3 regions of the Vogesella facilis genome follow, and region 1 is predicted to be linked to each of the others. Evidence: riboswitches for the same ligand, from Rfam matches in the RefSeq annotation. Region 1 holds a riboswitch; each other region holds the start of a gene.
What was found. Region 1 has a riboswitch for glycine ahead of gcvT (glycine cleavage system aminomethyltransferase GcvT). Riboswitches for the same ligand answer to the same signal wherever they lie in the genome.
Positions count from the first base shown of each region.

Region 2: another riboswitch for glycine. It lies ahead of glyA (serine hydroxymethyltransferase); the one in region 1 lies ahead of gcvT (glycine cleavage system aminomethyltransferase GcvT).
Region 3: another riboswitch for glycine. It lies ahead of glyA (serine hydroxymethyltransferase); the one in region 1 lies ahead of gcvT (glycine cleavage system aminomethyltransferase GcvT).

Region 1 is NZ_JBHRXN010000036.1:448,536-452,488, forward strand. Features, by position in the region: gene gcvT (glycine cleavage system aminomethyltransferase GcvT) at 1-938, opposite strand, end outside; glycine riboswitch at 972-1,066, opposite strand; glycine riboswitch at 1,076-1,166, opposite strand; gene gluQRS (tRNA glutamyl-Q(34) synthetase GluQRS) at 1,324-2,220, opposite strand; gene fdxA (ferredoxin FdxA) at 2,296-2,619, shown strand; gene cheD (chemoreceptor glutamine deamidase CheD) at 2,629-3,228, opposite strand; gene ACFOLG_RS17510 (protein-glutamate methylesterase/protein-glutamine glutaminase) at 3,228-3,953, opposite strand, start outside.
Region 2 is NZ_JBHRXN010000026.1:6,851-10,803, forward strand. Features, by position in the region: gene ACFOLG_RS09020 (L-serine ammonia-lyase) at 1-325, opposite strand, end outside; gene glyA (serine hydroxymethyltransferase) at 449-1,702, opposite strand; glycine riboswitch at 1,845-1,940, opposite strand; glycine riboswitch at 1,942-2,040, opposite strand; gene ACFOLG_RS09030 (NAD(P)-dependent oxidoreductase) at 2,215-2,859, opposite strand; gene ACFOLG_RS09035 (LysR family transcriptional regulator) at 2,965-3,861, shown strand.
Region 3 is NZ_JBHRXN010000009.1:23,560-27,512, reverse strand. Features, by position in the region: gene betA (choline dehydrogenase) at 1-185, shown strand, start outside; gene ACFOLG_RS02975 (hypothetical protein) at 307-519, opposite strand; gene ACFOLG_RS02970 (hypothetical protein) at 629-919, shown strand; glycine riboswitch at 958-1,056, shown strand; glycine riboswitch at 1,058-1,156, shown strand; gene glyA (serine hydroxymethyltransferase) at 1,243-2,511, shown strand; gene ACFOLG_RS02960 (L-serine ammonia-lyase) at 2,514-3,914, shown strand.

The DNA.
Region 1 (3,953 bases):
AAGGTGCCGCTGGTGATGATGCCTTCGGCACCGTCCACCACCACTTTCAGGCCTTCGCGCAGCACGCCGCGGCCTTCCAGCACCAGGCCGACCTGCTTCATGGCCACGCCGGCGGCCTTCTGCGCCTGCAGTGCCTGGCGGCCGATGAAGTCGCGCTCTTCCGGGTTCCAGGCGATGGTCCAGCCCATGCCGGCTTCCAGCGGCGACACGGTTTCGTCCATGTCGTGGCCGTACAGGTTCATGCCGGCTTCCAGGCGCAGGGTGTCGCGGGCACCCAGGCCGATCGGCGCTACGCCGGCAGCTTGCAGCTGGTTGAAGAAGGTGATGGCTTCGGCAGCGGGAATCATGATTTCCAGGCCGTCTTCACCGGTGTAGCCGGTGCGGGCGACGAACCAGTCGCCGAACGGCAGCCCCTGGAACACTTTCAGGCCCTGGATGGCTTCGGCCCAGTCCGGCTTAACCGCACAGACTTTGGCGATGGCTTGCGGACCTTGCACCGCCAGCATGGCCAGGTCGCGGCGCACGTTCAGTGCCACGTCGAAACCGGCGGACTGCTTGTCCATCCATGCCAGGTCTTTTTCGGTGGTACCGGCGTTGATCACCATGCGGTAACCGTTGGCCGCCAGGTACACGATCAGGTCGTCCACCACGCCGCCTTGCTCGTTGAGCATGCCGGAGTACAGTGCCTTGCCTTCGAAGCCCAGTTTGGACACGTCGTTGGCGATCAGCTTTTGCAGCCAGCCTTTGGCGTCGCTGCCGGTGATGTCCACCACGGTCATGTGGGACACATCGAACATGCCGGCGTCACTACGCACGACTTCATGTTCTTTCAGCTGCGAGCCGTAATGGATGGGCATTTCCCAGCCGGCAAAGTCGACCATCTTTGCATTGGCGGCGATGTGCGCATCAAACAGGGGGGTACGTTTCGGGGCCGTCATGGGCAAGTCCTCGGAGTGAGTTTTTCCGCTAGCTCACACCCCTCTGTCCCTGCACCTGAGATTTTCCGGCATTGCGCCGTTAGCCCCTTCGGTGGGCGCGATATGCGCCGCTCTCCAGATTCTACGGACCTTGCGATCCGATTCTTGCAGTCCTTTTGCCTGAGCGATTGCGGGTGCACTTGCGCCTTCGGCGGCAGCCCTGCGGCTGCACTCTCCTGCGGAATGCGGCGATTATCGTCGCCCCCCGCCGGCTTGGCAAGTCGGGTTTTGTCCATTTTTCAGGCACTTGCGGCAAGTCCTTGCCTGCCGGGCGTGATATTTCGCTTTGCGGCCAACCGCTTAGCGTGCCAGCCACGGCTGACGCGGTGGCTGGTAGCGCAACAACTCAGGTAATGGTCACCGGCCCGGCCGGCACCCGCGACAGCGACCACTGGCCGTGCGCCCACTGCCACAGCTCGGCCAGGCTACCCGCCTCGGCCGGCGCGGCGTGGCCGAGGCGCAGCAGCGCCAGCCGCAGTTCCTGCGCCGCCAGCGCCGGGGTAATCGCCGGCGCCAGCGTCTGCTTGGAGAGTTTCTCGCCGGCGGCATTCACCATCAGCGGCAGGTGGCAGTGGCTGACCGCCGCGCCGCCCAGGCATTGCCGCAGCCACAGCTGACGCGGCGTAGACACCAGCAGATCGGCGCCGCGCACGATGTCGCTGATGCCCTGCTCGATGTCGTCCACCACCACCGCCAGCTGGTAGGCCCAGAAGCCGTCGGCGCGCAGCAGCACGAAGTCGCCGATGTCGCGCTGCAATTGCTGCGCGTAGTGGCCTTGCAGGCGATCGTCGAAGCCCAGCACGGCGTCCGGCACCCGCAGCCGCCAGGCGCGCGGCGTGCGCCCCGGCGCCACGCCGTGGCGGCAGCTGCCGGGGTAGACCATGCCGTCGACACCACGTTGGCCATGTTCCGCGATTTCCTTGCGCGTGCAGCCGCAGCCGTAGGCATCGCCCTGGGCGATCAGCTGCGCCAGCGCCGCGCGGTACAGTGCGTGGCGCTGGCTCTGGTACACCACTTCGCCGTCCCACTCGAAGCCGAACGCCTGCAGCGTGCACAGGATGTTGGCCGCAGCCCCCGGCATTTCGCGCGGCGGATCCAGGTCTTCCATGCGCAGCAACCATTGTCCGCCGCGGCTGCGGGCCTCGAGGTAACTGCCGACCGCCGTGGTCAGCGAGCCGGCATGCAGCAGGCCGGTGGGGCTGGGAGCGAAACGGCCGCGATAATCAGGATTCTGGGCAGACATACGGGAACGGGCGGACAATAATCACAGACAGGCACCGTTGGCACGGTGCGGCCGGCAATAGACGGAGGACGGGAAATGACGCACGTTGTAACTGAAGCCTGCATCAAATGCAAATACACCGACTGCGTGGAAGTGTGCCCGGTGGACTGCTTCCATGAAGGCCCCAATTGCCTGGTGATCGACCCGGACGAGTGCATCGACTGCACGCTGTGTGTACCGGAGTGCCCAATCGACGCCATCACCACCGAAGAGGAGCTGCCGCCAGGGCAACTGGTGATGCTGGCGCTGAATGCCGAGCTGTCGAAAACCTGGCCGGTGATCGTCAGCCAGAAAGAGCCGTTGCCCGATCACGAGCACTGGGCCGGCGTCAGCGACAAGCGCGATCTGCTGGAACGCTGACGCAGCGGCTCAGATAAACAGGTCGATATCGCCGCTACCCTTGCTTTCCGTATCGCGGTCGATGCGGCGGCGGTAGCTGTCCTCTTCCTGCACCAGGGTCTGCTGCGGACGGATTTTCTTGATCAGCACCTTGCCGCTATCGGTAAAGAAATACACCTTGCGCGCAATATCCGCCCCCAAGTCTTCCGCCACGATGGGGATATGTTCCTGTGCCAGGAAGGCATGCACGAAACTGGCGTTGCGCTGACCGATATTCACCTTGCTCATGCCGTCCAGCACGTTGCCGCCGCCGAATACCTTGGCTTCTAGGCTGCGGCGGTTGGCACCCAGCTTCAGCATGTCGTTGATCAGCAGCTCCATGGCATGGGTGCCGAAACGCGCCGGCATCAGCCGGTCGCTGCTGCTGCTGCCCTGGTCCGGCAGCATGAAGTGGTTCATGCCGGCAATGCCGGTGACGCGGTCGCGCAGACAGGCGGATACACAGGACCCCAGCACCGTCACCAGCAGCAGGCCGTCATCGGAAGCCTGGTATTCGCCCGGCAACAGCTTGGCGGCATGCTTGTTGAAATGCTTGTCGAAATAGCGGTGCGCTGCATGACCGGTTGGCATCAGTCCTCCCGCTTACGTTGGCCGCACAGATAGGCCAGCACCCGCTCGGCCATGCGCGACAGCGGCACCACCTCGTGCACCGCCCCCAGCTCGTAAGCCGCACGCGGCATGCCATACACCACGCAGGACGCCTGATCCTGGCCGAAGTTATGGCTGCCGGCTTCGCGCATGCGCAGCATGCCGGCGGCACCGTCCTTGCCCATGCCGGTCAGGATCACCCCGACCGCACGCTTGCCCAGCAGCGCGGCGGCGGAATCGAACAGCACATCCACCGCCGGGCGATGACGGTTCACCGGCTCGCTTTGCGCCAGACGGGTAAGCAGTTGCCCGCCACGGCTGACGATACTCAGATGGGAATGCCCGGGGGCGATGTAGATCGTACCGCTGCTCAGCGGCTGGCCATCGCTCGCCTCGCACACGCTCATCGCACAGCACTGGTCCAGCCGCTGCGCAAACGACAGGGTGAAATGCTCCGGCATGTGCTGAACCACCAGCACCGGCGGGGTAGTGGCCGGCAGCGCGCTGAGAAATTCGCGCAGCGCCTCGGTGCCGCCGGTGGAGGCGCCCACCACCAGTACCGCGTCCTTGCGCAGGATGTTGCAGCCGGCCGCGCTGGCCGTCGGCACCGGCGCCGGCTGGACGAAACGGCTCGGCAACTGCACGCGCGCCGCCGCGGCAGTACGGATCTTGTCGCAGATCAGCTCGGCGTAGTCCTGCATGCCGCG
Region 2 (3,953 bases), on a different contig from region 1:
CGTTGAAGGCGATGCGCTGCTGGCCGAGCAGGGTGATGGCCTTGTCGGCGCGAATGGTGGCCAGTATCTGCGGCACGGCGTCGGTATCGACCAGGTCCGGCTGTTCGCCGGCCAGGCCCAGCAGCACCGCGGTATCGGTGCCGTGGCCTTTGCCGGTGGCGCCCAGCGAGCCGAACATTTCCGATTTCACGCGCGCGGTGGCGCTCAGCTGGCCATCCTTTTCCAGCCGGGCGATGAACTGGCGCGCGGCGCGCATCGGGCCGACGGTATGGGAGCTGGACGGGCCGATGCCGATCTTGAACAGGTCGAAAACACTGATAGCCATGCTGCTTCTCTTGTCTGGTTGTGGCGCCGCCGTGGGTTGGCGGCGCCCGGTTTACAGGGGGTGGCCCCGTGGTATTGGATAACGCACCACGGCCAGGGTTGGCCGCAGCATGTTATGGCTTGTTTAACGATAGACCGGATACGCGGCGCAAAGCTCCGCTACCTGGCGTTTTACGCGTGCGCCCACTTCCGGGTTGTCGATGTCGTCCAGAATGTCGCACACCCAGTGCGCCACCTGGCGCGCTTCGGTCTCCTTGAAGCCACGGCTGGTGATGGCCGGGGTGCCGATGCGGATGCCGCTGGTCACGAACGGGCTTTGCGGATCGTTCGGCACCGCGTTCTTGTTCACTGTGATGTGGGCGGCGCCCAGCGCGGCATCGGCCGCCTTGCCGGTGAGGCCCTTGTCGATCAGGCTCAGCAGGAACAGGTGGTCGTCGGTCTTGCCGGACACGATGCTGTAGCCGCGGTCCTGGAACACCTTCACCATGGCGCGGGCGTTGGCCAGCACCTGCTTCTGGTAGTCGACGAACTCCGGCTGCAGCGCTTCCTGGAATGCCACTGCCTTGGCGGCGATCACGTGCATCAGCGGGCCGCCCTGGATGCCGGGGAATACCACCGAGTTCAGCTTCTTCTCCAGCTCCGGGTTGGCCGCCGCCAGGATCAGGCCGCCACGCGGGCCGCGCAGGGTCTTGTGGGTGGTGGTGGTCACCACGTGGGCGTGCGGAATCGGGTTCGGGTACAGCCCGGCCGCCACCAGGCCGGCCACATGGGCCATGTCCACGAACAAATAGGCGCCGATGCTGTCGGCGATCTCGCTCATGCGTTTCCAGTCGACGATCAGCGAGTAGGCGGAGAAGCCGGCCACGATCATCTTCGGCTGGTATTCGTTGGCCATGCGCTGCACTTCGTCGTAGTCGATCTCGCCGGTTTCCGGGTTCAGGCCGTACTGCACCGCGTGGTAGATCTTGCCGGAGAAGTTGACCTTGGCGCCGTGGGTGAGGTGGCCGCCGTGGGCCAGGCTCATGCCGAGCACGGTGTCGTGCGGCTCCAAGAGCGCCATGTACACCGCAGCATTGGCCTGGCTGCCGGAATGCGGCTGCACGTTGGCGTAGTCGGCGCCGAACAGCTGCTTGGCGCGGTCGATGGCCAGTTGCTCCACCACGTCCACGTGTTCGCAGCCGCCGTAGTAGCGCTTGCCGGGGTAGCCCTCTGCATATTTGTTGGTGAGCTGGCTGCCCTGGGCCTGCATCACGCGCGGGCTGGTGTAGTTCTCGGAGGCGATCAGCTCGATGTGGTCCTGCTGGCGTTGGTCTTCGGCCTGCATGGCGGCCCACAGGGCGTCGTCGAAACCGGCAATCTGCATATCCTGGGTAAACATCGCGTATCTCCTGGTCGCCGGCGCAGGCGGCAAAAGGTTGGCCGCACCGCGCCTTGAATAAAACGGGCGGTGACGGGCGGACGGTCTGCTGGATGCGGCAGACAGATGGATGGGCGTCCGCCCGGTATCACCGGACGATGCCCCCTCTGTCCCTTTGCCTGAGAGATTGCGGCGCAGTGTGCACTGGCCATGCTGCCTTCGGCGAGGCCGCGCGGTTGCGGGCCTACTCTCCAGAGTGCCTGACCAGTGCAGTTCTTTTGCCTGAGAGTTTCTGGGGCGATTCCCCTTCGGCGCTGCCGCTGGACGCTTGTCCGGGCAGTCTCTCCTGCGCTGGTGGCGGCCAACCTTGCAATCGGCCGCGTGGCTTGGCGCAATCTAGAGAAGCTGGCCGAGGCTGTCAACGCATGTCGGACAGTATTCGATGTGCAGCTGCAGCAAGTTGTGTGGCTGCAGACGCAAAACGCCCCGCCGGGCGTTTGCGGTACCGGCGGGGCGGGGGATGCTGCGTCGCGTCAGACGCTGGCGGCGGTAAAGCGGCGGCGGTGATGCTGCGGCGTTTCGGCCTCGTCGACGATGGCCACCGCCAGATCGGCCACGCTGATGCCGGCCGGGGCGTCGCCGGCCATCAGCAGCTGGTCGCCGCCCAGCCGGTACTGGCCGCTGCGCTCGCCCGGCGCCAGCAGCGCGGGCGGCGACACGAAGGCCCAGTCCAGCTGCTGCTCGTCCTGCAGCTGCAGCAGCGCCTGGCGCGCGCCTTCGGCGCCTTCCTTGTATTCGGCGGGAAAGTGCGGGGTGTCGATCAGTTGCAGACCGGGCGCCACGTACAGGCTGCCGGCGCCGCCCACCTCGATGAAGCGCGCCACGCCGGCGGCCTTGACCCCGGCCACGATGGCGGCATGGCCCTGCAGGAACAGCTGGCGGATGTCGGCCTTGTCCCAGCCGGGGTTGAAGGCGCTGATCACCACGTCGTGGCCGGCCACGGCTGCGGCGATGCTGTCGGCGTCATAGGCATTGGCCGCCAGCACGGCAAGGTTGGCCGCAGCGCTAATGCGCTCAGGGCGGCTGACAATGGCGCTGACTTGATGGCCGCGGGCCAGGGCTTCCTGCTGGATGGCGCTGCCGACAAAGCCGCTGGCGCCGATAAGGGCAATCTTCATGCTGAACTCCTTCACGGGGGATGGAACATGAGTACATGGTAGTAAACGGCGCCCTGCTTGATAATCCATGCTATTTTTCATTCATTGTGAAGCAGGGCTACATAAATGGATGAACTGCGCAGCATGGCGGTGTTTGCCACGGTGATCGAGCAGGGCTCGATGAACGGCGCGGCGCGCGCGCTGGAGATGACACCGTCGGCGGTGAGCCAGCACGTGCGGCGGCTGGAGCGGCAGCACGGCGTGACTCTGCTGCATCGCACCACCCGCAAACTCAGCCTGACCGAGGCCGGCAGCCTGTTCTACCAGGGCTGCGCGCAGATGCTGGCGGCGGCACGGCAGGCGGAAAGCCAGCTGACCGCCATGCGCGAGGCGCCCAGCGGCGAGCTGCGCATCTCCGCGCCCAGCGGCTTTGCCGGCGGTGTGCTGGGCGAGGCGCTGGCGCCGCTGCTGGCGGCCAACCCCGGGCTGAGCCTGCAACTGTTTTTTCACGATGAGCTGGTGGATCTGACTGACTTGCGCATCGACCTGGCCCTGCGTGCCGGCAATCTGCCGGACTCCACCCAGGTGGCGCGCTATCTGTGCGACTGGCCGCTGCTGCTGTGCGCCGCGCCGGGCTACCTGCTGGCGGCGGGGGCGCCGCAGCAGCCGGCCGAGCTGCACCGCCATGCGCTGATCGGCGTCAACCCGCGCGGCAGTGCGCAGTTTCCGCTGCAGCTGACGCGCGGCGAGGACGTGGTGCGGCTGAGGCTGCCGGCGCGCATCGCCAGCAACAGCATGCTGTCGGCGCGCGCGTTCGCGCTGGCCGGCATGGGCATTGCGCTGCAGCCGGCGCCGGAGATCCGCCGCGAGCTGGCCGCCGGGCTGCTGCTGCCGGTATTGCCGGAGTGGCGGGCACCGGCGCTGCCCATCTATCTGGTGACGCCGCGGCGCGATGCGCAGCCGGCCAAGGTGCGCCATGCGCTGGCCGCGTTGCAGGCGGCACTGGGGCAATGTGCAGATTGAATATTGTCTAAGAACGACTGGAATTTTCCGCTGTTTAAACCTAACATTGCGAAATTGTGAATTTGTTTTAAATCAATTTGATGTCATGGGAA
Region 3 (3,953 bases), on a different contig from region 1:
ACGCCCCCACCATCATGCTGGCGGAGAAGATCGCCGACCGCATCCGCGGTCGTGCACCGCTGGCGCGCTCGCAGGCCGCCTACTTTGTTGCCGGCCAGCAGCCGGTCAAACTGGCCGAGGCCGCTGCGCGCGACCCGCAGGCCGCCCTGCTGTGGTACCCGCCCAAACCAGCGACCGTACGCTGATTCGTCTGAGGTATGGCCTCCCTTCTGGCGCACCGTGTGGTGCGCTTTTTTTATTGGCGCCATCGGCAGGACAAAAAAAACGGCCCGCCAGTTGCGAGCCGTTTTTTCATATCCGAATATTTCAGCAGATGACTGCCAGATCTTCCTTCGACAGCCAGTCGCTGCCACCACGCGGCCAGGCCACCAGCACGCCGCGCGCCTTGTCGTAGGCCACCACGGTGCCGTCGAACTTCTTCACATAGCCATGCGGGGCGTAATTCACGCGCAGACCGGCTTCCAGTTGAGTGTTGTTGTTACGCAGCAGTGCCAGCAGGCTAGAGATAATGTATTTCATTTCAGCTTCCAATATGTTTTCAGTCATCAAACTATGCCGGAATTGTAGCGCCATCTTGTGCAATGCAACATCAAGATTGCGACATCAATGTTCGATACTGATCATATAAATGTATCTTTACGAATCCATTACAGTCGATAACGAAAACACCTCGCCGCCACACCATCGCCAGCGCCCGCCTCCCGCCGGCCAGGCAAACTGTCGCAAAAAAGCCGCATTTCTCATAAAAATCAAAATATTAGAATCGGCCACCCATGCTGCCGGCCGCCGCCGCCGCATTGCCATAGCCGACCGCTTTCATGCCATGACCGACGCAAATAGTGTGCTTTTCGCCGCCGCTGCGCGCCACGCCGCCACCGCGCTGCCGGGCGGTAAAAAAGCCACCGCCGGCATGCATTGACGCCCTTCCGGGTGCTCTCTAGATTGACTGACAGCCATGTCAGGCAGACAGGAGAGATCGCCCGGGTACGCACCCAGCGGCGGCGCCGAAGGGGAATCGCCCCGAAAACTCTCAGGCAAAAGAACTGTCCTGCCCAGGCTCTCTGGAGAGCAGATGCGCGCCCGCGCATCTCGCCGAAGGCAGCACGGCGCGTCAGCAGCACCACGCGCCCAATCTCTCAGGCACACGGACAGAGGGGGCAAACACGGTCGCCAGCGACCACCCACCCCGTTTATCGGGCTTGCGGCCAACGTTGGCCGCAGCCCACCCGTTTGGAGAGCGCCATGTTTACCCAGGATATGCAGATTGCCGGCTTCGACGACGCCCTGTGGGCCGCCATGCAGGCCGAAGACCAACGCCAGCAGGACCACATTGAGCTGATCGCCTCCGAGAACTACACCAGCCCGCGCGTGATGCAGGCCCAGGGCAGCCAGCTCACCAACAAGTATGCCGAGGGCTACCCCGGCAAGCGCTACTACGGCGGCTGCGAACATGTGGACGTAGTGGAGCAGCTGGCCATCGATCGCGCCAAGCAGCTGTTCGGCGCCGACTACGCCAACGTGCAGCCGCACTCCGGCAGCCAGGCCAACGCCGCCGTCTACATGGCGCTGCTGGAGCCGCACGACACCGTGCTCGGCATGAGCCTGGCCCACGGTGGCCACCTCACCCACGGCGCCAAGGTCAATTTCTCCGGCAAGATCTACCACGCGGTGCAGTACGGCCTGAACCCGGAAACCGGCGAGATCGACTACGACGAAGTGCAGCGCATGGCCAATGAATACCAGCCGAAGATGATCGTGGCCGGTTTCTCCGCCTACTCGCTGATCGTCGACTGGAAACGCATGCGCGAGATCGCCGACAGCATCGGCGCCTACCTGTTCGTGGACATGGCGCACGTGGCCGGCCTGGTGGCGGCCGGGCTGTACCCGAACCCGATTCCGCACGCCCACGTGGTGACCACCACCACCCACAAGACCCTGCGCGGCCCGCGCGGCGGCCTGATTCTGGCTGCAGCCAACCCGGAGCTGGAGAAGAAACTGAATTCGGTGGTGTTCCCCGGCATCCAGGGCGGCCCGCTGATGCACGTGATCGCCGCCAAGGCGGTGGCGTTCCAGGAGGCGCTGCAGCCGGAGTTCGTCGACTATCAAAAACAGGTGCTGACCAACGCTCGCGCCATGGTGGCGGTGTTCCAGGAGCGCGGCTACAGCATCGTGTCCGGCAAGACCGACGACCACCTGTTCCTGCTAAGCCTGATCGACAAGGGCCTGACCGGCAAGGCGGCCGACGCCGCGCTGGGCGCCGCCCACATCACCGTGAACAAGAACGCAGTGCCGAACGACCCGCAAAGCCCGTTCGTGACCAGCGGCATCCGCATCGGCACCCCGGCCATCACCAGCCGCGGTTTCAAGGAAACCGAAGCCCGCCAGGTGGCGCACTGGGTGTGCGACATCCTCGACGATATCGACAACCCGGCAGTCAGCGAGCGGGTGAAACGCCAGGTGGCCGAGCTGTGCGCCGCGTTCCCGGTATACCGCGCCGCCAACGGGAGCTGATCATGGCCCTCAGCGTGTTTGATCTGTTCAAGATCGGCATCGGCCCGTCCAGCTCGCACACCGTCGGCCCGATGCGCGCCGCGCGGCAGTTTGTCGCCCGTCTGGAAAAAGACGGCCTGCTGCCGGCGGTGGCCAGCGTGCGCTGCGAGCTGTTCGGCTCGCTGGGCGCCACCGGCAAGGGCCACGGCTCCGACATCGCGGTGCTGCTTGGCTTGCAGGGCGAGCTGCCAGATGAAGTGGACACCGACGCGGTGCCGGGCATGGTGGCGGCGATTCGTGACAGCAAGCGGCTGCGGCTGCTGGGCAGCTACGAAATCGCCTTTGCCGAGGGCGAGCACCTGGTGCTGCACAAGCGCAAGACGCTGCCCTTTCACCCCAACGGCATGACTTTCGAGGCGCGCAACGCTCAGGGCGAGACGCTGGACAAGCGCGCCTACTACTCGGTGGGCGGCGGTTTCGTGGTGGACGAGGCGGCGGTGGAAGCCGGCTTCACCCCGCCGGGCAGCGAGGAGCTGCGCCATCCGTTCAGCAGCGGTGCCGAACTGCTGGCACTGTGCCAGCGCCACGGCAAGAGCATCAGCCAGATCATGCTGGAGAACGAGCTGGCCTGGCGCAGCGAGGAGGAAGTGCGCGCCGGCCTGCTGCGCATCTGGCAGGTAATGCAGGGCTGCGTGCAGCGCGGCTGTGCCCACGAAGGCATCCTGCCGGGCGGCATGAAGGTGAAGCGCCGCGCCGCCGACCTGTACCGCAAGCTCACCGATGCGCCGGAAGCCAGCCTGCGCGACCCGCTGACAGTGATGGACTGGGTGAACCTGTACGCGCTGGCGGTGAACGAAGAGAACGCCGGCGGCGGCCGCGTGGTGACCGCGCCCACCAACGGCGCGGCCGGCATCATTCCGGCGGTGCTGCACTACTACGCGCGCTTCGTGCCCGGTGCCAACGACGACGGCGTGGTGCGCTTCCTGCTCACCGCCGGCGCCATCGGCATCCTGTTCAAGCTCAACGCCTCGATCTCCGGCGCCGAGGTCGGCTGCCAGGGCGAGGTCGGCTCCGCCTGCTCGATGGCGGCCGGCGGCCTGGCCGAGGTGATGGGCGCCACGCCGGAGCAGGTGGAGAACGCCGCCGAGATCGGCATGGAACACAACCTGGGGCTGACTTGCGACCCGGTGGGCGGCCTGGTGCAAGTGCCGTGCATCGAGCGCAATGCCATGGCGGCAGTGAAGGCGATCAACGCGGTGCGCATGGCGCTGCGCGGCGACGGCCAGCACTTTGTATCGCTGGACCGGGTGATCAAGACCATGCGCGACACCGGCCGCGACATGAACAGCAAGTACAAGGAAACCGCCCGTGGCGGCCTGGCGATCAATGTGATCGAGGTGCCGGTGAACATCGTGGAGTGCTGATGTAAATTGCGGCCAACGTTGGCCGCAACAACGACAAAC